3 regions of the Cytobacillus sp. Bva_UNVM-123 genome follow, and region 3 is predicted to be linked to each of the others. Evidence: predicted binding sites of a transcription regulator. Region 3 holds the regulator's gene; each other region holds the start of a gene.
What was found. The regulator CtsR, encoded in region 3, represses protease genes until heat stress. The targets are predictions, from matches to a motif close to ATGGTCAATAAAGGTCAAACA.

Region 1 (7,416 bases), 1.8 Mb from region 3:
AGAAATTTCCCTTGAAATAGATAATAGAAATCTTCATATACTTGGGCAACCCATATGGAAAAAAACAATGGGAGTTGATTTTTTCTACGGCTTTGAAGGGATGGACAATAAAGGAACGAAACAAGAAATCATTGAAACATTAAAAGATTACTCAAAAAAAATAAAAAGAAATCAAAACTTATAGTGCAGAGAAAAAGAATCCGACTTTTCTCCCAGCTTATGCTTCTCATTTCCCTCTTTAAAAACACTTGCACTAGTTTTTTGCGAGTGTTTTTTCTATTACAGTCCTTTTTAATTATAAAATTAAAAAAAATAGGCTAAATAGAGAGATAATTCTTTACGAGAGTTAAAATTTAGTGCAAACTGTAATTTATAATCTAGATAAGGAGAGAGGCTTATGAAAAAAGCAGAGGTCGGGAATATTATTGAATTTCGTGAAGGATTACAAGGAATCGTTGAAAAAGTAAATGAAAACTCTGTTATTGTAGATTTATCATATATGCTAAACTACAGAGACCTTGATCTTGAACAAAGAACTGTCGTTAATCATAAAAACTATACCATTATTAAAGATTCCGCGTTTTAATATTACGATTTGAAAACGCCTTCAATAAATAGTTAATAAAAAGCAGCAAAAATTGCTGCTTTTTATTATGTTTTAGCTTCCTATCCCTTCTCATTAGAAAGTTCTTTCAGTGATTTTATTTTTCCATGTGGGTGTTGGTCTTGCTTTCTCACTGTCCAATTACGCTCTTTTTCTCGTTTTGATTTCGTCAACTTGACCCCTCCTTTCCTTATTTAGAATGAACAAAATTACATTTTTTATCTTAAAACGACAGAATGTAATCTTTTTAATACATTTAGGGGATGATTTTTGTTAAAATAGGGTTTGTTTGGTAGATTGCATATCATCAGGTTCAAATGACATCTAAGATTTTAGAAAGGGGTTTGTACGATTGAAGAATCTTGCATCCGATTATCGACTTATTATCGGATTATTCATTGCACATATTTTAATGTACTTTACTTTTCAAGATAAAGCCGTTTTTTGGTATATCTTTTCAGCAACACTATTATTTCTGATAAGCTATTCAATATTAAATGAAGAGTTAGATGATAATGAATCATTTATTAAATATATTACATATGGGGTCATCTCTGGTATAATCCTATTCGGAGTATTTTGGATCGGACATAGTATCATTGAAATGTTAAATCTTCCATTCACGAAACAAATTTCTAGGTTATATGGTCGATTTTCGCCATCACAGCTATGGCATTATATCGTCCTTATCTTGATTATTGTTCCCGGAGAAGAGATTTTTTGGCGTGGCTTTGTCCAAAAGAGAATACTAAAGTTTATGAATGCTCCTGTCGGAATTATTTTTTCTGCCATTTTGTATACGTCTGTTCATTTTTATTCATCACAGTGGATACTTGCTTTCGCTGCTTTCGTTGCAGGACTGTTTTGGGGATTCCTGTATAGGTGGAAAAAGAGCATGCCTCTTGTTATTGTATCTCACCTAACTTTTGACCTATTTTTATTTGTCTTGCTTCCTTTTTATTAATTTTTTATCCACCTTTTATAAGTTGTCTGATGAAATGAGTAATGTTAATGTATAGATAAAGAGGTACAAAATGTAACATAATTATGCAAAATTACGTCTATTTACTTAAAATCCTATCGTAACTACAGGAGGAATACAAAATGAAATTACTTTCTAAATGGATTTTACTCTTTGGATTATTCGGATTTATTTTGTCTGGCTGCGGCACAAGTAATGAAGCTGGAAATAAAGCGAATGGTACAGATGCTACCCAAAATAATGAACAGACAACTCAAAACGGAAATGAACAGACTACAGATGATGGAAAAGTGGATGAACAAAATAATGAAGGTAGCCAAGAAGAAACAGTACGAGCTGAAGAGCAAACAATCAAATATAATGTAAACGGCGAAGCAAAAGAAGAAACTGCTTTATTACAACTAAGTGATAACCAACATTATTCCATGTATGTCCTTCCAGATTTTGAATTAACAGCTGAAGAACCTAATAAGGATGTTGTAATGCTTTCTAAGGATGGACATCACTTTATGCGAATCGAGCTCATTCCTAAAGATAATGACTGGAATTCATTACAGGAAAATACGAAAGCACAGCTTGAAGCTGTAAACGAAAATGTTCAAACAATAGAAACGCCGAAGGATGAATTTTTTAAAGATGCTGTCGCAATGGAAGTACAATCAGATAATGATGTCGTCACTTCCTACTTAGTAAAAAATCAAGAGCAACAGCTGAAATTAACCATTTTCTCTCAAAAAGATGCGGAATATAAGGATGCTTTTTTACAAATGGCAAAAACGATTGTGAAAAATGAACAATAAGTATTAATAAAAGGATGGGGCTTAATAGCCCCATCCTTTTACTGTAAACCCCTTAGGAAATAAAGGCTTGGCATATTTTTATAGAAGGCTGTATTAGTAAAGTTTATTGCTTTTTAGTGCAATTTTTGTTTAGTTATCTGAGTTGATTGGAGCGAAGGGTACTTGACTCCTCGAAAATACATTAGTATTTCCTTCGTGCGATGTTCATTCAATGATGTTTTTTTAATGTTCTGCGGGAATGGAGGGAAACGTGAGACCCCACAGGCGTAAGCGCCGAGGAGGCTCACGTCCCTCCCCGCGATCGCTGCGTGCCCGCAGCGGAAATCAACGGGCAAAATTTGAAAGCAAAAACAACAATATATGCTAAAAGTGCCTTATTAAAAAACATACTCTATATTTCTTCGCTTCGTTTCATCCAAAGCAACACAATAAAAATAATACTTACATATCCAAAAAAGGGATACAAATAAGATAGTAATACCCCATAATCAATTAAGCTAATTAGAGAACAAACCGAAAAAACGGCACTAACAATGATTACACTTGGAATGGATAGGTATTTCCTCGCTTGTCGTTCAATCCCATAAACATTTCCAATCACAGACGTAAAAATTTCACCATAAATAACAAATACATAAACCCAGAAAAATGAAGATGCAGTTGTTTTCATAATGACAGCCATTGGGATAGAGTAAGTTTCCAGCTCAGGAAGCATGACAAGTGTTAGATGACTAGATATTAGTATAATTGTTAAAGCAGCCCCTCCAATAAATCCTCCCCATTTAATCGTTTGTACATCCTTTACCTCTGAGGCAATTGGCACTAGAACTGCCTGTGCTAAAGTCAAATTCATTGCCGAGTATGAAAATGGTGTGACAACAACTTTCCAGCCATCTTCTACAAAAGGAATAAATAATGCCTGCTCTGCAAAATTAGGAAGCTTGATCGATAAAATTAATAATAGAAAACTAAATGCAATCATCATAGGCACAATGAAAGTATTAACTGCAAATATTCCTTTCGTTCCCATGATCATAACTGCAATTGATAAACCAATTGTAAAGAAAATTCCAATATACTTTGAAGTTTCAATTTGCTCTTCAAAAACTGCCCCTGCTCCAGAAAGCATAACTGCACATACACCAAGAAGCATGACTAACATTAATATATTTATCGCCGTACCTAAAAGCCTTCCGAACAAGTACTCATTCAATTCTTGATAGGAGGAAGCTTGAATTCTTGCCGCAATGATCATTAATTTTGCTCCCAAAAAAATAAAAATATAGCCGCTCATCAAAATCGAAACTAAACCGATAAAGCCGAAGCGAGAAAAAAACTCCACGATTTCTTTTCCAGTTGCGAACCCTGCTCCAACTACCGTTCCTACATAAACAGCAGCAATTTGCAATGCTGCTCCCCAGTTTGTTTTCACTTAAACCTCTCCCCCTTTCTATCAATATATGAACCAGTGGACAAACTAAGACGAGTATCCAATAATTCACAATCATCTTTCAAACAAAATACTTGAAAGTCAAAAAAGGTCAAAGTATAATAAGTTTACGAAAGTCAAATATAGTCAAAGTCAAAAACTATTTATTTAGGGAGGTAACAATATGCTTTGTCAAAAATGCCAAGAAAAAGAAGCAAATGTTCAATTTAGACTAAATATTAACGGAAGTGAAAAACAGTTTATTCTCTGCCAAAGTTGCTATCAGGAAGAAAAAGCGAAAATTAGTTCCTCCTTACACCCTGATCTAAGCAGTGGTCTATCAGGTTTCAATTCACTTCCATTCAATGAGTTTTTTCAACAAATGAACTCTGCTAATGGAGCATTTGAACAGCAAAAATTGCAAAACAAAAGCCAAAACAAAAAACATAGTGGATTTATCGATCAATTCGGTAGAAACTTAACACAACTCGGAAAAGCTGGCCTCATCGATCCAGTAATTGGGCGAGACGAGGAAGTAAACCGTGTCATTGAAATTCTGAACCGTAGAAACAAAAACAATCCTGTCTTAATCGGGGAGCCTGGTGTTGGGAAAACAGCTATTGCTGAAGGTCTAGCAGCAATGATTTCTGAAGGAAGAGTTCCAAAAAAGCTGCTACACAAAGAAGTTTACTTACTTGATGTAGCTTCATTAGTAGCCAATACAGGTATTCGAGGTCAATTCGAGGAAAGAATGAAACAACTAATTAAAGAATTACAAGAGAGAAAAAATATCATTCTTTTCATTGATGAAATTCATTTATTAGTAGGAGCTGGTTCTGCAGAAGGATCAATGGATGCTGGCAATATATTAAAACCAGCTTTAGCAAGAGGAGAACTTCAATTAGTTGGGGCTACAACATTAAAGGAATATCGCCAAATTGAAAAAGATTCAGCCCTTGAAAGACGTTTTCAACCCATTTATGTTCAAGAACCGAACGAGGATGAAGCTTTCGAAATTTTAAAAGGTCTTAAGGAGAAATATGAGGCTTTCCATGAAGTTTCCTTTTCAGATGATACATTAAAGGCCTGTGTCCATTTATCTAATCGGTATATACAAGATCGCTTCCTTCCAGATAAAGCAATTGATTTAATGGATGAGGCGGGTTCAAAAATGAACCTTACTTCAGACTATACACCTTCTGAACAAATTGAAGAGCGTTTAGCTGAAATAAACAAAGAGAAAGAAAAAGTATTAAAAGAAGAAAATTATGAAGCAGCTGCAAAGCTTCGCGAAGAAGAACTAAAATTAGAAAAAGCATTGAATACAAACAAACAGGATCGCACTGTAAAACCTGTTGTTGAGGTTCGTCATATTCAAGAAATCATTGAAAAGAAAACGGGAATTCCTGTCGGAAAGCTTATGGAAAATGAACAGGAAAAGATGAAAAACCTTGAGTTTAATCTTTCACAAAAGGTAATTGGACAAGAAGAAGCTGTAAAAAAAGTTGCTAAAGCCATTCGTAGAAGTCGAGCAGGATTAAAAGCGAAAAATCGCCCAATTGGTTCCTTCCTTTTCGTGGGTCCTACAGGTGTTGGAAAAACCGAGCTTGCCAAAAATCTTGCTGAAGAATTATTCGGGTCTAAAGAGGCAATGCTAAGACTCGATATGAGTGAATATATGGAAAAACACAGTGTTTCCAAAATTATCGGCTCACCTCCAGGATATGTTGGCCATGAGGAGGCTGGGCAGTTAACAGAAAAGGTGCGCCGCAATCCTTATAGCATTATCTTGCTTGATGAAATTGAAAAGGCTCATCCTGATGTTCAGCATATGTTTTTACAAATTCTTGAAGATGGCCGTTTGACAGATAGTCAAGGAAGAACAGTTAGCTTTAAAGATACAGTTATCATTATGACAAGTAATGCAGGTGTACAGCATAAAGAAATTCATGTTGGCTTCGGAACAAATGAAGGATTGAAGGAAGCTAGTATATTGGATTCTCTCGGCTCTTTCTTTAAGCCTGAATTCTTAAACCGCTTTGATAGCATTATTGAGTTTAAATCACTTGAAAAAACTCATTTATTAAATATCGTTCATATCATGCTTGAAGAGTTGCAAAATTCATTATCTGAACAAAACATGGAGCTTACTGTATCTCAGCAAGTAAAAGAAAAATTAGCTGAACTTGGTTACCATCCTGCTTTCGGAGCTCGTCCATTAAGAAGAGTCATTCAAGATCAGCTTGAAGATAAATTAGCTGACTTCATTATTGACCATACAGGCGAAACAAAACTTCAAGCAAATTTAGAAAATGAACAAATTATCGTTAGAAAAGCGTAAGCGCCTTGCACACAAAATTATTAAGCACAAAAAAAATGGACTGGATTCAGTCCATTTTTTGCTTTTATAAACTTTTCACATTAAAGACTTTTGTCATCAACCGAATTTAGCCAGTTTTCAATTTCACCTACTACAGACTGAACACAGCCATCTTCAAATGGAGAAATTAAGTTTGCTTCAGCAACTAAACTAGTAAATGCTTGACTTCCGCCTAATTCACAAAGATGAACATAGTCCTTCCATGCTTCTTCATGATTTTCTCTTGAACGTTTCCAAAATTGAAATGCACAAATTTGTGCTAACGTATAATCAATGTAATAGAAAGGTGAATTGTAAATATGTGCTTGACGCTGCCAAAAGCCACCATTTTCTAAATATTCATTGCCATCATAATCTTTATGAGGCAAATATTTCTTTTCGATTTCTCTCCAAGCTTTCTTTCGTTCTGCAGGTGTTGCCGTAGGATTCTCATAAACCCAATGCTGGAACTCATCAACTGAAACTCCATATGGAAGAAATAACAATGCTCCACCTAAATGGGCAAATTTATATTTATCCGTATTTTCTTGGAAAAACTTATCCATCCATGGCCATGTAAAAAACTCCATACTCATCGAATGAATTTCACATGCCTCATATGTAGGCCAATAGTACTCAGGAATATCAAAATGACGGCTTGAATATACTTGGAATGCATGACCAGCTTCATGTGTAAGAACATCAATATCACCAGATGTACCATTAAAGTTTGAGAAAATAAAAGGTGCCTTGTAACTTTCAATAAACGTACAATAGCCTCCCCCAGCTTTTCCTTTCTTTGCCACGAGATCCATTAAGTCATTCTCTCTCATAAATGAGAAAAACTCACCTGTTTCTTTTGATAGCTCATCATACATCGTTTGTCCATTATTAATAATCCAGTCCGGGTTCCCTTTCGGAGTTGCATTTCCCGTTTTGAACTTAAAGCCTTCATCATAATATTTAAGCTTATCAACCTCAATACGCTCACGCTGGCGTTCCTTCAGCTTTGTTGCAATTGGAACAATAAACTCTTTCACTTGATCACGAAAGTTTTTTACCATTTCGGCATTGTAATCGGTTCGATTCATCCGTAAGTAAGCAAGCTCAACAAAATTTTTATAGCCGAGCTTATGAGCGATTTCCGTTCTAACTTTAACTAATTCATCATAAATTCGATCTAATTCATTTTCATTTTCAGCAAAAAATGCAAATTTTGCTTCACTCGCATTTTTCCTTACG
Region 2 (7,416 bases), 740 kb from region 3:
TATTTTTATAGGATAATATTAGAAAGCATATACTATAAACATACATTCAACTTTATTCAACGCCATTGACGGAAATGTCGGAAGAGGGTGCAAATATGCAGCTGATATTTTTCTACGTATACATCTTGGCTGAATAAAGTGAACGCAACGGCTGTCTTAGATAAATGATATTGAAAAATCTAGGACTAAAAGACCGAGGCATATTTTGATGGCAACTTTCAAAATGCCATGCACTGTACTGTAATCGGAGGAGTGAGACAACGTGACTGAAGAAAAAATTTATGACGTTATTATTGTCGGCGCAGGACCAGCCGGTATGACAGCTGCTGTATATACATCTCGAGCAAATTTATCAACTTTAATGATCGAACGTGGCGTTCCTGGTGGACAAATGGCCAACACGGAAGAAATTGAAAACTACCCAGGATTTGAAACGATTTTAGGTCCTGATTTATCAACAAAAATGTTTGAGCACGCGAAAAAATTCGGTGCTGAATATGCTTACGGTGATATTAAGGAAGTTATTGATAGAGAAGATTATAAAACAGTTGTAGCAGGTTCAAAGCAATATAAGGGCCGTGCTATCATCATTTCAACTGGTGCAGAATATCGCAAGCTTGGTGTTCCTGGTGAAAAAGAACTTGGTGGACGTGGCGTTTCTTATTGTGCCGTTTGTGATGGTGCTTTCTTTAAAGGAAGAGAACTTGTCGTCATTGGTGGTGGAGATTCTGCTGTTGAAGAAGGTGTTTATTTAACGCGCTTCGCTTCAAAAGTTACGATTATCCATCGTCGGGATGAGCTTCGCGCACAAGCGATTTTACAGCAGCGTGCATTTGATAATGAAAAGATTGATTTTATTTGGAGCCATACCGTCAAGCAAATTAATGATAAAGATGGCAAAGTAGGAAGCGTGACACTTGTTTCAACAAAAACAGGTGAAGAGAAAGAATATAGTGCGGATGGCGTATTCGTCTATGTAGGAATGATTCCACTTTCTAAGCCATTTGCAAGCTTAGGCATTACGAATGAGAATGGCTATATCGAAACAAATGAGAATATGGAAACGAAGGTTCCTGGTATTTTTGCTGCTGGGGATATTCGTGAGAAACTGCTTCGCCAAATCGTTACAGCTACTGGCGATGGCAGTATTGCTGCCCAAAGTGCCCAACACTATATCGAAGAATTAAAAGAAAGCTTAAAAACGAAAGCGTAACATTAGAAAAACGCAGACATTCGCAAGTATTTAGCGCTCGTCTGCGTTTTTTTGATATCATTATGAGATATACTATTGTACGTTAGTAATCTTAAATTAGAAAAGCTACACATGGCTTATTGTAGAGCTTTTCAATTCTTTACAAAAAGTTATTGCAATTTAATTATTCTGTAACAGTGGTGAAACAAATATCAGCTATTATTGAAGATGAAATTGACCCCCTTTTAAAGATATATTTTTTCTTAGCGCAGGTAAACTGTGCTTTTTTTTTGTAAAAAATTGGTGCTTGTTTTATCACAGATAAAAAAATGTTTTAATATTTAACGAAAATGACTGGAACCTTCTATTAATTGTGACCGTATAACAAAAGTAGTATAATAAAATATACATTAACTCTGTCGAAATAATAAAATTAGCCGGGCGTTTTGCCTAACCTCGAGAGCTTCTGTCCTAGGTTAAAAATAGAGGTGAAAGAATTGCAGCGAGTCACTAACTGTGTACTTTTAAAAGATGATCAAGTTTTGTTATTACAAAAGCCGAGTCGCGGCTGGTGGGTAGCTCCAGGCGGGAAGATGGAGCAGGGTGAATCAGTTAGGGATTCATGCATTCGCGAGTTCAGAGAAGAAACAGGCATTTATTTACGCAATCCGAAGATTAAAGGGATCTTTACTTTCATTATGAAAGAAGGAGACAAAATTGTATCGGAATGGATGATGTTTACTTTCTTTGCAACTGAAGCAGACGGGCTAAATTTGGATGAATCAGAAGAAGGGAAAATTCATTGGCACCCTTTTGAACATATTAAAAACCTTCCAATGGCTGCAGGGGACTACCATATATTAGAATATATGATTCATGGAAAAGGCATCATTTATGGGACATTCACCTATACACCAAGCTTCGAATTAATAAGTTATCGGCTAGATCCAAGTTAGAGGGGGAAAATAAGCATGAGTATAGGCGCCACAAATGAAACTCAGATGGTCATAATAACAGGAATGTCTGGTGCAGGAAAAACAGTTGCCATTCAAAGTTTTGAGGATCTTGGTTTTTTCTGCGTAGATAATTTGCCGCCAACTTTATTACCTAAATTGCTTGAATTGATGAAGGATGCTGGGAATAAAATGAATAAAGTTGCGCTTGTTATGGATCTTCGTGGCCGAGAGTTTTTTGAACATTTGTTCATTGCACTTGATGATCTTTCAGAAACATCTTGGGTGACGCCGCAAATTCTTTTCCTTGATGCGGATGATGCAACATTAGTGAGAAGATATAAGGAAACGAGAAGATTTCATCCGCTTGCACCCTCTGGACTTCCGTTAGAAGGAATTAAATTAGAACGCGAGCTTTTGGATGAACTGAAGGGAAGAGCCAAGCTTATTTTTAATACGACCCATTTGAAGCCGAGAGAACTTCGTGAGAAAATTCAAATGGAATTTTCGATCAATAAATCAACGCTCTTCACCGTAAATCTAATGTCTTTTGGCTTTAAACATGGGTTGCCGATTGATGCTGATCTTGTTTTTGATGTTAGGTTTTTGCCGAACCCTCATTATATTGATCATATGCGCCCGAAAACGGGATTGGATGAGGAAGTATCGACTTACGTACTGAAATGGACGGAAACACATAAATTTCTCGAAAAAGTAACGGAATTATTAAGCTTTATGCTTCCGCATTATAAAAGAGAAGGCAAGGCGCAGCTCGTCATTGCAATCGGTTGTACGGGAGGCCAACATCGCTCTGTAGCTATTTCAGAATATCTAGGTAATTATTTTAAAAATGATTATCCAACTCGTATTACGCACCGTGATATTCAGAGGAGAAAGGATAATGGGAAATGAGTGCAAACAGACAGCCAAGAATCGTCATAATCGGTGGAGGAACAGGCCTTCCTGTTCTATTAAGAGGATTAAAGCAATATCCTCTTGATATTACAGCAATTGTAACAGTAGCCGATGATGGCGGCAGCTCTGGGAGATTAAGAAATGATTTGCATATTCCGCCGCCTGGTGATATCCGTAATGTATTAGCTGCATTATCCGATGTTGAGCCGCTGGTAGAGGAGATGTTTCAGCATCGTTTTACAACTTCAAATGAATTGTCAGGTCACTCACTTGGTAATTTGATTCTGGCTGCAATGACTTCCATAACAGGGAATTTTGTTCATGCTATTCAGGAAATGAGCAAAGTATTAAATGTACGCGGGAAAGTGTTGCCGGCAGCAAATCAAAGTGTTATTTTACATGCTGAGATGGAAGATGGAACGATTGTATCTGGTGAGTCGAAGATTCCTTATTCCGGGAAAAAAATAAAAAAGGTATTTTTGACACCGAATAATATTAAGCCGCTTCCAGAAACTATTTCTGCCATTAGAAAAGCAGATTTAATTATTATCGGACCGGGAAGTTTGTATACGAGTATTTTGCCAAATTTACTCGTTCCGAAGCTTGGAGCTGAAGTATGTCGTTCCTCTGCTAAAAAGGTATATGTATGTAACTTAATGACACAAGCGGGTGAGACGTATAATTTTACAGCAAGTGACCATGTGAAAGCGATCTATGATCATATGAGCTGTGCTTTTATGAACACGATTCTTGTAAATAATGATAATATCCCTTTACAAGTTCAAGAACGTTATCGAGAAGAAAAGGCAAAGCCTGTCGTTTTCGATGTTGAACGTCTTCATGAATTAGGGCTTGAAGTGATTTCAGGCGAAATTGTCACACTGAAAAACGGCAAAATTCGTCACGATACGAAGGTTGTTGCAGAGCTTTTATATTCTTTAATTAATAAGGAAAAGAACAAGCGGAGGTGAAGGAAATTGTCTTTCGCTTCAGAAACGAAAAAGGAATTAACGAATCTTGAAGTTAAAGATTGCTGCGGAAAAGCAGAACTATCAGCACTTATTCGGATGAATGGTTCGATTTCTTTTTCAAATAGAAAGTTAGTTGTCGACATCCAAACAGAAAATGCTGCGATCGCAAGAAGAATTTATATTCTAATAAAAAGGAATTATAATGTACAAGTAGAACTCCTTGTTCGAAAAAAAATGAGGCTAAAAAAGAATAACGTGTATATCGTACGATTGTCAGAGAAAGCAAATGAAATTCTTGATGATCTAAAAATTTTAAGTGAAGGCTTCGTTTTTACGCATGATATTTCTGCAGAGCTAATTAAAAAGAAATGCTGTAAGCGTTCTTATTTACGCGGTGCTTTTCTTGCAGGTGGATCCGTTAATAATCCCGAAACATCGTCCTATCATCTTGAAATTTTTTCACTTTATAAAGAGCATAATGACTCTTTAAGTGAATTAATGAATACATTTGGTTTGAATAGTAAAACATTAGAACGAAAAAAAGGGTTTATTACTTACTTAAAGGAAGCAGAAAAAATTACTGATTTCTTAAGCATTATCGGTGCTCATAGCGCATTGCTGAAATTTGAAGATATCCGGATTGTTCGAGATATGAGAAACTCAGTGAATCGACTTGTCAATTGTGAAACAGCAAACTTAAATAAAACGATTGGTGCTTCGCTTAGACAGGTTGAAAACATTCGCTATATTGCTGACTCGGTCGGCCTTCATATTTTACCTGATAAATTACGAGAAATTGCAGAGCTTCGTGTCGCCCATCAGGATGTCACATTAAAGGAACTTGGAGAGATGGTTTCTGGGGGCAGCATTAGTAAATCTGGCATTAATCATCGTTTAAGAAAGATTGACGAAATTGCAGACAAATTGCGGGCTGGAGAGACGATTTAAATAAATGAATTGGATTAGGGAGGTAAGAGAGACATGGTGGAAAAACAAATAGAAGTGAAATTAAAAACAGGTTTGCAGGCAAGACCAGCAGCTTTGTTCGTTCAAGAAGCAAATCGCTTTTCATCTGATGTATTTGTAGAAAAGGACGGAAAAAAAGTAAATGCCAAAAGCATTATGGGATTGATGAGTCTTGCGATTAGTTCAGGCTCAGTGATCACATTAATAGTCGACGGTAAAGATGAAGTTGAGGCAATTGCAGAACTGGCTGAGTATATTCAACAAAATCAATAAAAAAACAACTCGCACAAAAAATGCGAGTTGTTTTTTTGCTTACATTATTTGCCCTTTTTCTCAGTTCCAGGATTACGTGTGATGATTTTATCAACTAATCCGTACTCAACAGCTTTTTCAGCCGTCATGAAGTTATCACGATCCGTGTCTTTTGCAATAACTTCAAGCGGTTGACCAGTACGTTCAGAAAGAATTTTATTAAGCTTATCACGTAAGAATAAAATCCGTTTAGCAGCAATCTCAATTTCTGTAGCTTGACCTTGAGCTCCACCTAATGGTTGGTGAATCATGACTTCACTATTTGGAAGTACATAACGCTTGCCCTTTTCACCAGCAGCCAGAAGAAAAGCACCCATAGAAGCAGCCATACCCGTACATACGGTTGAAACATCGGCTTTAATAAATTGCATCGTATCATAAATAGCCATACCTGCTGTAATACTTCCGCCAGGGCTGTTAATGTACAATGTAATATCTTTCTCAGGGTTTTCAGCTTCCAAGAATAACAATTGCGCCACAATCGAGTTAGCTACATTGTCATCAATAGCGCTGCCAAGCATAATAATACGGTCTTTTAGAAGTCGGGAGTAAATATCATATGCACGCTCCCCGCGGCTTGTTTGTTCAATAACTGTAGGGATTAAATTCATCTTTTAATTCCTCCTTTAAAAATAAGGGTAATTATAACATATTCGCAAAAAAAACTGCTTTTACCTTCATTCAACTGCAAAAATCAACTCACTTTTAAAGTGTCGAAGACTATCCGAGGATTTTAAGCCATAGCTGAATAAAGTTAAAGTCATAGGCGATTGCCTCAAGGCTCAAATTCACCTTGGCGAATTTGATTAACTAACTTCATGATACACTGATGGTCAATAAAGGTCAAACAATTGACTTGAAAAGAAGCCGATGATTTATTCGACAGCTGGGTTTACTGTTAGCCAATGTTTTCCACATCTAATTTCCATCATACCCGCTACATCAGTTTTTAAACAAAAGACTCCTTGCAATGTCTAAAATTCTATCATATAATATATAATCGTACCGCATAAAATTAAAGTGTCTTTTTACTTAAAGAAAACGTTTTTAAAGATCTTGTTCTATGTAAGTTTTCTATTTTTTTTGCCCTCGTGGTGCAACGGATAGCACGTAAGATTCCGGTTCTTAAAATGGGGGTTCGATTCCCTCCGAGGGCGTTACCGAGTTAAGTTAAGTCCAATTTGATGATTGAAGGAAACACCCTAAAACATTGATATATCAATGTTTTAGGGTGTTTCCTTTTGATTTTGTATACGTGAGAAAATGATTAAAAACGATTGGTTTTAGATTTTTTTACACAATTTTTACACATTGGTCATTTCTTCAAAGGTGCTAAGGGTGTTTTTTGTATCTTCCTTCCTTAGTTCTTTAATAATATGTGCATAGTGCCTTGTGGTTGTATCAATATCAGAATGTCCAAAACGTTCGGCAACATAATATATAGACACTTTATATAGGAGAATACTTGCATGAGTATGTCTTAAACCATGAATTGCAAATTTGCTTCAACTTCAGCAGCTGCAACTTGTGCATCTTTTTTGTGCGGAATCCTCCTTTTCGAATTGGTTTTGATTTTCCATTAACCATTAACCATTCTACTGACAGCAAACTGATAAGTCTTACCTCTCTTTGTTATACTTGCCACTGCACTCTAGCTCCTTTACTTTTTTCTTTCATGTTCCTTCTAATATGTTCGATACGTGCTTGGCAAATCTCCTCTGATACATTAAACATCGATGACATATCACTGACAAGCGTAGGGCTTCGCCAATCCAGCTCCAAAAGCATATGAAAGGGGATGGCAGCATATCGAGTGAAATGCTCACAATCCCATTCCTGTAATTCTTTCCATGATAAAGGCATCGATAACTGACAGCCAGTATGGCGCAATATATGACAAAGTTCATGATAGAATACTTCCCTTTGCTTTTCTTTGTTCTGATCGATATTAATGTTAATAATTTTAAAATTTCCCTCTTGATATGAATAATTTCTCTTATTGGAATACTTCAAGTGTATATTAAGTTTCCTAGATATTGCTCTTTCATCAATATCTTCACTATTAAAAATTCCTAATCTTCTTAAAAAGCTTGATACCCATTTATCC
Region 3 (7,416 bases):
TTAGACAGAATTGTTGAACCTTCTGAATGTGCAAAAGCGCCTCTTCTTGATGTGGAAGCTTTCTCTACTTCTTCAACCATTCTATTCCATTGCCCACATCCCGGACATTTTCCCATCCATTTAGGAGACTCATACCCACATTCCTGACACATAAACTTTGTTTTTCTTTTCGCCATTTGCTTACATCCTCTCCGAAATCGTGAAAAGAAGGCACACTTGCTCTTTATGTGCACCTTCTTTTCTGTAATATCAGAAATTTACTTTTGAAGTGTTGCAGTTCTTTTCTTTGAACCTGTTTCAACAACAAACTCGTCATCACGAACATCGATAATCACTCGTTGACCAGTAAACATAGCTCCTTTAAGCAGCTCCTCTGATAAGCGGTCTTCAATATGCTTTTGAATGGCCCGGCGCAGTGGTCTAGCCCCATACTCTGGATCATAGCCCTCAGAGACGATTTTTTCCTTCGCTGCAGCTGTCAATTCAAGTTCAATCTCTTGTTCTTTTAACCGTTTTATTAATTGATCAGACATAAGTGTAACGATTTCCTGAAGATGCTTTCTTTCTAATGCATGGAAAACAATGATTTCATCAATACGATTAAGGAATTCAGGACGGAATGCTTTTTTCAATTCCTCCATTACTTTACCTTTCATATCCTTATAATCCTGCTCACCATCTTGGATATTAAAACCTACATATTTATTCGTTTTTAATGATTGAGCACCAACATTAGACGTCATGATTAACACTGTATTGCGGAAATCGACCGTTCTTCCTTTTGAATCTGTTAAGCGGCCGTCCTCTAGTACTTGTAGAAGAATATTGAACACGTCTGGATGTGCTTTTTCAATCTCATCAAGAAGAATGACTGAGTATGGCTTTCTACGTACCTTTTCTGTTAATTGGCCACCTTCCTCAAACCCGACATATCCCGGAGGAGAGCCAACTAATCTTGAAGTAGAATGCTTCTCCATATACTCCGACATATCAATTCTGATCATGGCATCTTCATCACCAAACATCACTTCAGCAAGAGCACGAGCGAGCTCGGTTTTCCCTACACCCGTTGGCCCAAGGAAAACAAATGAACCGATCGGACGTTTCGGATCTTTTAAGCCTGCGCGCGCTCGACGGACTGCTTTCGAAATAGCCTTAACCGCTTCTTCCTGTCCAATAATTCTTGAGTGTAAAATCTCTTCTAAATTTAGAAGCTTTTCTGTTTCCGTTTGTGCTAGCTTTGAAACAGGAATACCCGTCCAGCTCGATACGACACTTGCAATATCTTCTACTGTTACTTCACTGTTTTCTTTTCCTTGCTTTTCTTTCCATGATTTCTTCGTTTCTTCAAGCTTTTCGCGAAGACGTTGCTCCGTATCTCTTAAGGAAGCAGCTTTTTCAAACTCTTGACTTTGAACAGCGGCATCCTTTTCTTTACGTACATGCTCAAGCTTCACTTCTAGCTCCTTTAAATTTGGTGGAGTCGTATACGAACGAAGTCTCACCTTTGAACCAGCCTCATCTATTAAATCGATCGCTTTGTCTGGAAGGAAACGATCAGAAATATATCGATCAGATAACTTTACCGCTGCTTCAATTGCTGCATCTGTAATCGTTACGCGGTGATGCGCTTCATACCGATCACGCAAGCCTTCCAAAATTTGAATGGACTCCTCTGAAGTTGGTTCATCCACAGTAATAGGCTGAAAGCGTCTTTCAAGTGCAGCATCTTTTTCAATGTATTTTCGGTATTCATCAAGTGTTGTTGCCCCAATACATTGCAGTTCACCACGAGCTAGAGATGGTTTTAATATATTTGAAGCATCGATTGCCCCCTCTGCTCCTCCTGCTCCAATTAATGTATGAAGCTCATCGATGAATAAAATAATATTGCCAGCTTGGCGAATTTCATCCATAACTTTCTTTAATCGGTCTTCGAACTCACCGCGATATTTAGTACCTGCCACAACTGTACCCATATCAAGGGTCATCACTCTTTTATCGCGAAGTGTCTCAGGTACCTCATTATTAATAATTTGCTGTGCCAAACCTTCAGCAATGGCCGTTTTTCCAACACCTGGCTCACCAATTAGCACTGGATTATTTTTTGTCCTACGGCTTAATACTTCAATGACACGCTGAATTTCCTTGCTGCGGCCAATAACTGGATCAAGACTCCCTTCACGAGCAATCGCCGTTAAGTCTCTCGCCAATCCATCAAGTGTTGGTGTATTTGCATTAACAGATGAACCCCCTTGATGGCTTCCAGATTCATTGCTACCTAATAGCTGAAGGACTTGTTGACGAGCTTTATTTAAGCTCACGCCAAGATTATTCAACACTCTTGCAGCAACGCCTTCCCCTTCTCGTATTAGACCAAGCAATATATGCTCTGTTCCAACATAAGAGTGCCCTAGCTTTCTAGCTTCATCCATTGAAAGCTCAATGACCTTTTTGGCTCTAGGTGTATAATGTGGAGGTGCTTGGGATGAATCCTTTCCGCGACCAATTAAATTTTCGACCTCTTGCTGAATTTTATCAGAACCGAGTCCTAATGCGTAAAGAGCTTTTGCCGCAATGCCTTCCCCTTCTCGAACAAGACCCAATAAAATATGCTCTGTTCCAATATTATTATGTCCTAAACGAATGGCTTCTTCTTGTGCTAAAGCTAACACTTTTTGAGCTCTTTCTGTAAATCGGCCAAACATCATGATTTCATCCTCCTATCTCTTCTTTTTCCATTTTTATTCTTTCCCTTATTAAGGATGCCCGGCGAATATCCCGTTCATGTGGTCTTAATGGACCTCCGGCATATTGTTGTAAAAATCCAGGCTGGGTTAAAATCATTAATTCATTTAAAATATTTTTTGAAATATTTTTTAAATATTTCATATCAATTCCTAATCGAACATCTGATAAGCATCTTGCCGCTTCTTTTGATTCGATAATTCGACAGTTGGATAATATTCCATAAGACCTGAAGACTCTATCTTCTAATTGTATGTCAGAAGTTTTTGCTAATGCTTCGCGAGCAGACCTTTCCTGCGAAATCAACTGGCTGACAACGCTTTTTAAATCTTCAACAATATCTTCTTCTGATTTTCCGAGGGTAATTTGATTCGATATTTGAAAAATATTCCCTAAAGCTTCGCTGCCTTCACCATAAATTCCTCTTACTACTAGTCCGAGCTGATTGATTGCTGGGATAATTCGATTAATTTGCTGTGTAAGAACAAGCCCTGGTAAGTGCATCATTACAGATGCTCTTAAACCTGTTCCCACATTTGTTGGGCAACTGGTCAAATAGCCGAAATTTTCATCATATGCATAATCAATTTCTTCTTCTAGCCAGTCATCAATTTCATTTGCCAAGCTTAATGCTTCTGTCAATTGAAATCCTGGAAATAGACATTGAATACGGATATGATCCTCTTCATTTATCATGATGCTTAGTTCTTCGTTTTCTGAAAGAATACATGCACCAAAAGTTGATTGCTCTGCAAGATGAGGGCTAATTAAATGTTTTTCCATAAGCACTCTTTTTTGAAGAGGCTGAAGTTCATCCATTAATAAAAGCTCTAAGTTTCCAAGCTTTGAAAACGGTGACTGACTAATCCTTTCTTTCATCTTATGAATAACTAACTCGCCTTCGTCATTCGTAAATAATGTAGGGAACTTCAATTGTTTAATATTTCTTGCCAGTCGAATTCTTGAACTTAAAATAATATCTGAATCTGGGCCTTCATCACTCATCCAGGAGCTGACAGCTTGATTAATAAAACGTTCTAATGACAAGCTTATTCCCCTCCCTCATTATTACTACTTAATTTACTTTCAAGCATGCGGATTTCATCCCTTACTTCTGCCGCTCTTTCAAATTCTTCGTTTGAAATGAAATCTTTCAACTTTTGCTTCAATTCACTAATATTTTTCCGTAAATGAATCGTGCCTCCAACACGGGCAGGTATTTTTCCATTATGAGCAAAGTTCCCACTATGCAATCTTTTTAAGATTGGATTAAGCTGGTCTTTAAAAGCATCATAGCAATTGGCACAGCCAAATCTTCCTACATTAATAAATTGCTGAAAGGTCATCATGCATTGTTCACACTGTAAAATCTTTTCCTTTTGGAATGGGTCTTGTTTTGTTTGTTGAAAGGCGGGTTCGATATTCAATAATCCTGCTAATAAATTATTTATTGAAAAACCAGGGGTACCACTCACCATGAACATATCCCCTTTTTCCTGCGCACACTTTTCGCATAGATGATGCTCCGCTTTTTCTCCATTTACTATTTTTGTGAAATGAAGTGTTGCTGGTCTTTGATTACATTCTTCGCAGATCATATTTTCACCTCTCCAACTACTGAAAGAATGTTCAAAAAGTGGAATTTGTCCTCCTTCTTGAACGGATATTCTTTATTTATATTTTAATGTTGTTAACATTGCCTTTAACATTCTTGCCCGAAGCTCATCCCGATAGGGAAGATCAATATATAATACAGAACGGTCGATAGCACTTAGCATAATCCTTGCTTCTCTTTCCGTAATAATATTCTCTTCAACAAGTCGTAAAATAACATCTTCCGCACTGCTTTGTGCTAATCGAGATTGAATTAATGTTAGTAATTGTTCAATCAAATGAGCGTCATCATGCGACTGTACTTTCATAATTCTTATATAACCACCGCCACCGCGTTTACTTTCAACAGCATAACCCTTTTCAATAGTAAAACGTGTATTGATGACATAGTTGATTTGTGAAGGTACACATTGAAATTTATCAGCGATTTCACTTCTTTTTATTTCAACAATTTCCCTCTCGCTCAGCTCAAGAACTTTTTTTAAGTAGCTCTCGATGATATCTGAAATATTTCTCACTAATCCTCCCCCCTATCTGACTTTGACTATATTTGACATTAATTATACATAACTTTAATTTCCCGCGCAATGAACACGTATTATTAATTTCTCCTATTTTTTTCGTTTTCAAACATAGCTTGATATTAGAAACAAGAAAGTTAGACTGAAAAAGCTACTCTGTTCGAATCCATAGGACAACCCCATAGGCTTAAAGCAAAGTTGAATTCAATTGAAGTAAATTGCATAATGCTCATCTTCCCTCATTCAGTCCTAGTTCAATATTACTGAGATCAGGAGCAACCTCTTATGAAAATCGATCTATAGTTTTCTATAGCAATTATTAAACGTTCGACTGGTATGATAGATCTTCCTATTACTTTGTAAACATAATTTGTGACGATGACAATTTCCTCGGCAATAACCTTGCCTTCTTTTGTTGTCACTACCACATCACCTTTAAAATTTCTATTTTCATAGATTGTACACTTAAGCTGATCAATACTATTCAATCTATGTGTAATGGATGATGAAAAACAAAAAAACAGCTAAAAATTTTAGCTGTTCTCCATTTTGCTTAGCGGCGTCCTACTCTCACAGGGGGAGAGCCCCCAACTACCATCGGCGCTGAGAAGCTTAACTTCCGTGTTCGGGATGGGAACGGGTGTGACCTTCTCGCTATCGCCACTAAACTTTTTATTAAATTGAGGTTTCGTTCCCTCAAAACTAGATAATAAGAAGAAGAAAGAGTAATCTTAAAGCGTGTCCAGCTCCAGTGCCTAGGGGCTCGAGGTCTTAAGCCAATCCGTCAAGAAGGTTAAAGTACAACCTTCTCGCCGTCTCGTCTTAAGCTTGTCGCCCCTAAGCAAGGCACTTCCGCTTTTCGTTTTTGGTTAAGTCCTCGACCGATTAGTATTTGTCAGCTCCACGTGTCACCACGCTTCCACCTCAAACCTATCAACCTGATCATCTTTCAGGGGTCTTACTAGCTTGCGCTATGGGAAATCTCATCTCGAGGGGGGCTTCATGCTTAGATGCTTTCAGCACTTATCCCGTCCGCACATAGCTACCCAGCTATGCCTTTGGCAAGACAACTGGTACACCAGCGGTGCGTCCATCCCGGTCCTCTCGTACTAAGGACAGCTCCTCTCAAATTTCCTGCGCCCACGACGGATAGGGACCGAACTGTCTCACGACGTTCTGAACCCAGCTCGCGTACCGCTTTAATGGGCGAACAGCCCAACCCTTGGGACCGACTACAGCCCCAGGATGCGATGAGCCGACATCGAGGTGCCAAACCTCCCCGTCGATGTGGACTCTTGGGGGAGATAAGCCTGTTATCCCCGGGGTAGCTTTTATCCGTTGAGCGATGGCCCTTCCATGCGGAACCACCGGATCACTAAGCCCGACTTTCGTCCCTGCTCGACTTGTAGGTCTCGCAGTCAAGCTCCCTTGTGCCTTTACACTCTACGAATGATTTCCAACCATTCTGAGGGAACCTTTGGGCGCCTCCGTTACTCTTTAGGAGGCGACCGCCCCAGTCAAACTGCCCACCTGACACTGTCTCCCGCCCCGATAAGGGGCGCGGGTTAGAATTTCAATACAGCCAGGGTAGTATCCCACCGATGCCTCCACCGAAGCTGGCGCTCCGGCTTCCTAGGCTCCTACCTATCCTGTACAAGCTGTACCGAAATTCAATATCAGGCTACAGTAAAGCTCCACGGGGTCTTTCCGTCCTGTCGCGGGTAACCTGCATCTTCACAGGTACTATAATTTCACCGAGTCTCTCGTTGAGACAGTGCCCAGATCGTTACGCCTTTCGTGCGGGTCGGAACTTACCCGACAAGGAATTTCGCTACCTTAGGACCGTTATAGTTACGGCCGCCGTTTACTGGGGCTTCAATTCAGAGCTTCGCTTACGCTAACCCCTCCTCTTAACCTTCCAGCACCGGGCAGGCGTCAGCCCCTATACTTCGCCTTGCGGCTTCGCAGAGACCTGTGTTTTTGCTAAACAGTCGCCTGGGCCTATTCACTGCGGCTCATCCGGGCTATTCACCCAAATGAGCACCCCTTCTCCCGAAGTTACGGGGTGATTTTGCCGAGTTCCTTAACGAGAGTTCTCTCGCTCACCTTAGGATTCTCTCCTCGCCTACCTGTGTCGGTTTGCGGTACGGGCACCTGTTACCTCGCTAGAGGCTTTTCTTGGCAGTGTGGATTCAGGAACTTCGGTACTCTATTTCCCTCGCCGTCACAGCTCAGCCTTCACGATAATGGGATTTGCCTCATTATCAGCCTAACTGCTTGGACGCGCTATTCCAGCAGCGCGCTTACCCTATCCTCCTGCGTCCCCCCATTGCTCAAACGGTAATTTGGTGGTACAGGAATATCAACCTGTTGTCCATCGCCTACGCTTTTCAGCCTCGGCTTAGGTCCCGACTAACCCTGAGCGGACGAGCCTTCCTCAGGAAACCTTAGGCATTCGGTGGATGGGATTCTCACCCATCTTTCGCTACTCATACCGGCATTCTCACTTCTAAGCGCTCCACTAGTCCTTACG

Region 1: a site for CtsR is predicted at 3,914-3,934, ahead of KDN24_RS09320 (ATP-dependent Clp protease ATP-binding subunit). Genes of this name have one in related genera too.
Region 2: a site for CtsR is predicted at 6,139-6,159, ahead of clpP (ATP-dependent Clp endopeptidase proteolytic subunit ClpP). Genes of this name have one in related genera too.

The regions. Positions count from the first base shown of each region.
Region 1 is NZ_CM177772.1:1,900,675-1,908,090, reverse strand. Features, by position in the region: gene KDN24_RS09350 (hypothetical protein) at 1-184, shown strand, start outside; gene KDN24_RS09345 (YkvS family protein) at 398-586, shown strand; gene KDN24_RS09340 (DUF6254 family protein) at 667-777, opposite strand; gene KDN24_RS09335 (CPBP family intramembrane glutamic endopeptidase) at 957-1,568, shown strand; gene KDN24_RS09330 (DUF8580 domain-containing lipoprotein) at 1,709-2,386, shown strand; gene KDN24_RS09325 (YkvI family membrane protein) at 2,778-3,818, opposite strand; gene KDN24_RS09320 (ATP-dependent Clp protease ATP-binding subunit) at 4,000-6,156, shown strand; gene KDN24_RS09315 (M3 family oligoendopeptidase) at 6,237-7,416, opposite strand, start outside.
Region 2 is NZ_CM177772.1:4,565,887-4,573,302, reverse strand. Features, by position in the region: gene trxB (thioredoxin-disulfide reductase) at 263-1,213, shown strand; gene KDN24_RS23510 (8-oxo-dGTP diphosphatase) at 1,690-2,148, shown strand; gene rapZ (RNase adapter RapZ) at 2,164-3,057, shown strand; gene mgfK (gluconeogenesis morphogenetic factor MgfK) at 3,054-4,031, shown strand; gene whiA (DNA-binding protein WhiA) at 4,038-4,979, shown strand; gene KDN24_RS23490 (HPr family phosphocarrier protein) at 5,013-5,270, shown strand; gene clpP (ATP-dependent Clp endopeptidase proteolytic subunit ClpP) at 5,315-5,920, opposite strand; tRNA gene KDN24_RS23480 (tRNA-Arg) at 6,395-6,466, shown strand; gene KDN24_RS23475 (hypothetical protein) at 6,614-6,757, opposite strand; gene KDN24_RS23470 (ImmA/IrrE family metallo-endopeptidase) at 6,942-7,416, opposite strand, start outside.
Region 3 is NZ_CM177772.1:108,381-115,796, reverse strand. Features, by position in the region: gene radA (DNA repair protein RadA) at 1-176, opposite strand, end outside; gene clpC (ATP-dependent protease ATP-binding subunit ClpC) at 258-2,711, opposite strand; gene mcsB (protein-arginine kinase McsB) at 2,716-3,795, opposite strand; gene mcsA (protein-arginine kinase activator protein McsA) at 3,798-4,346, opposite strand; gene KDN24_RS00565 (CtsR family transcriptional regulator) at 4,419-4,880, opposite strand; rRNA gene rrf (5S ribosomal RNA) at 5,435-5,551, opposite strand; rRNA gene KDN24_RS00555 (23S ribosomal RNA) at 5,749-7,416, opposite strand, start outside.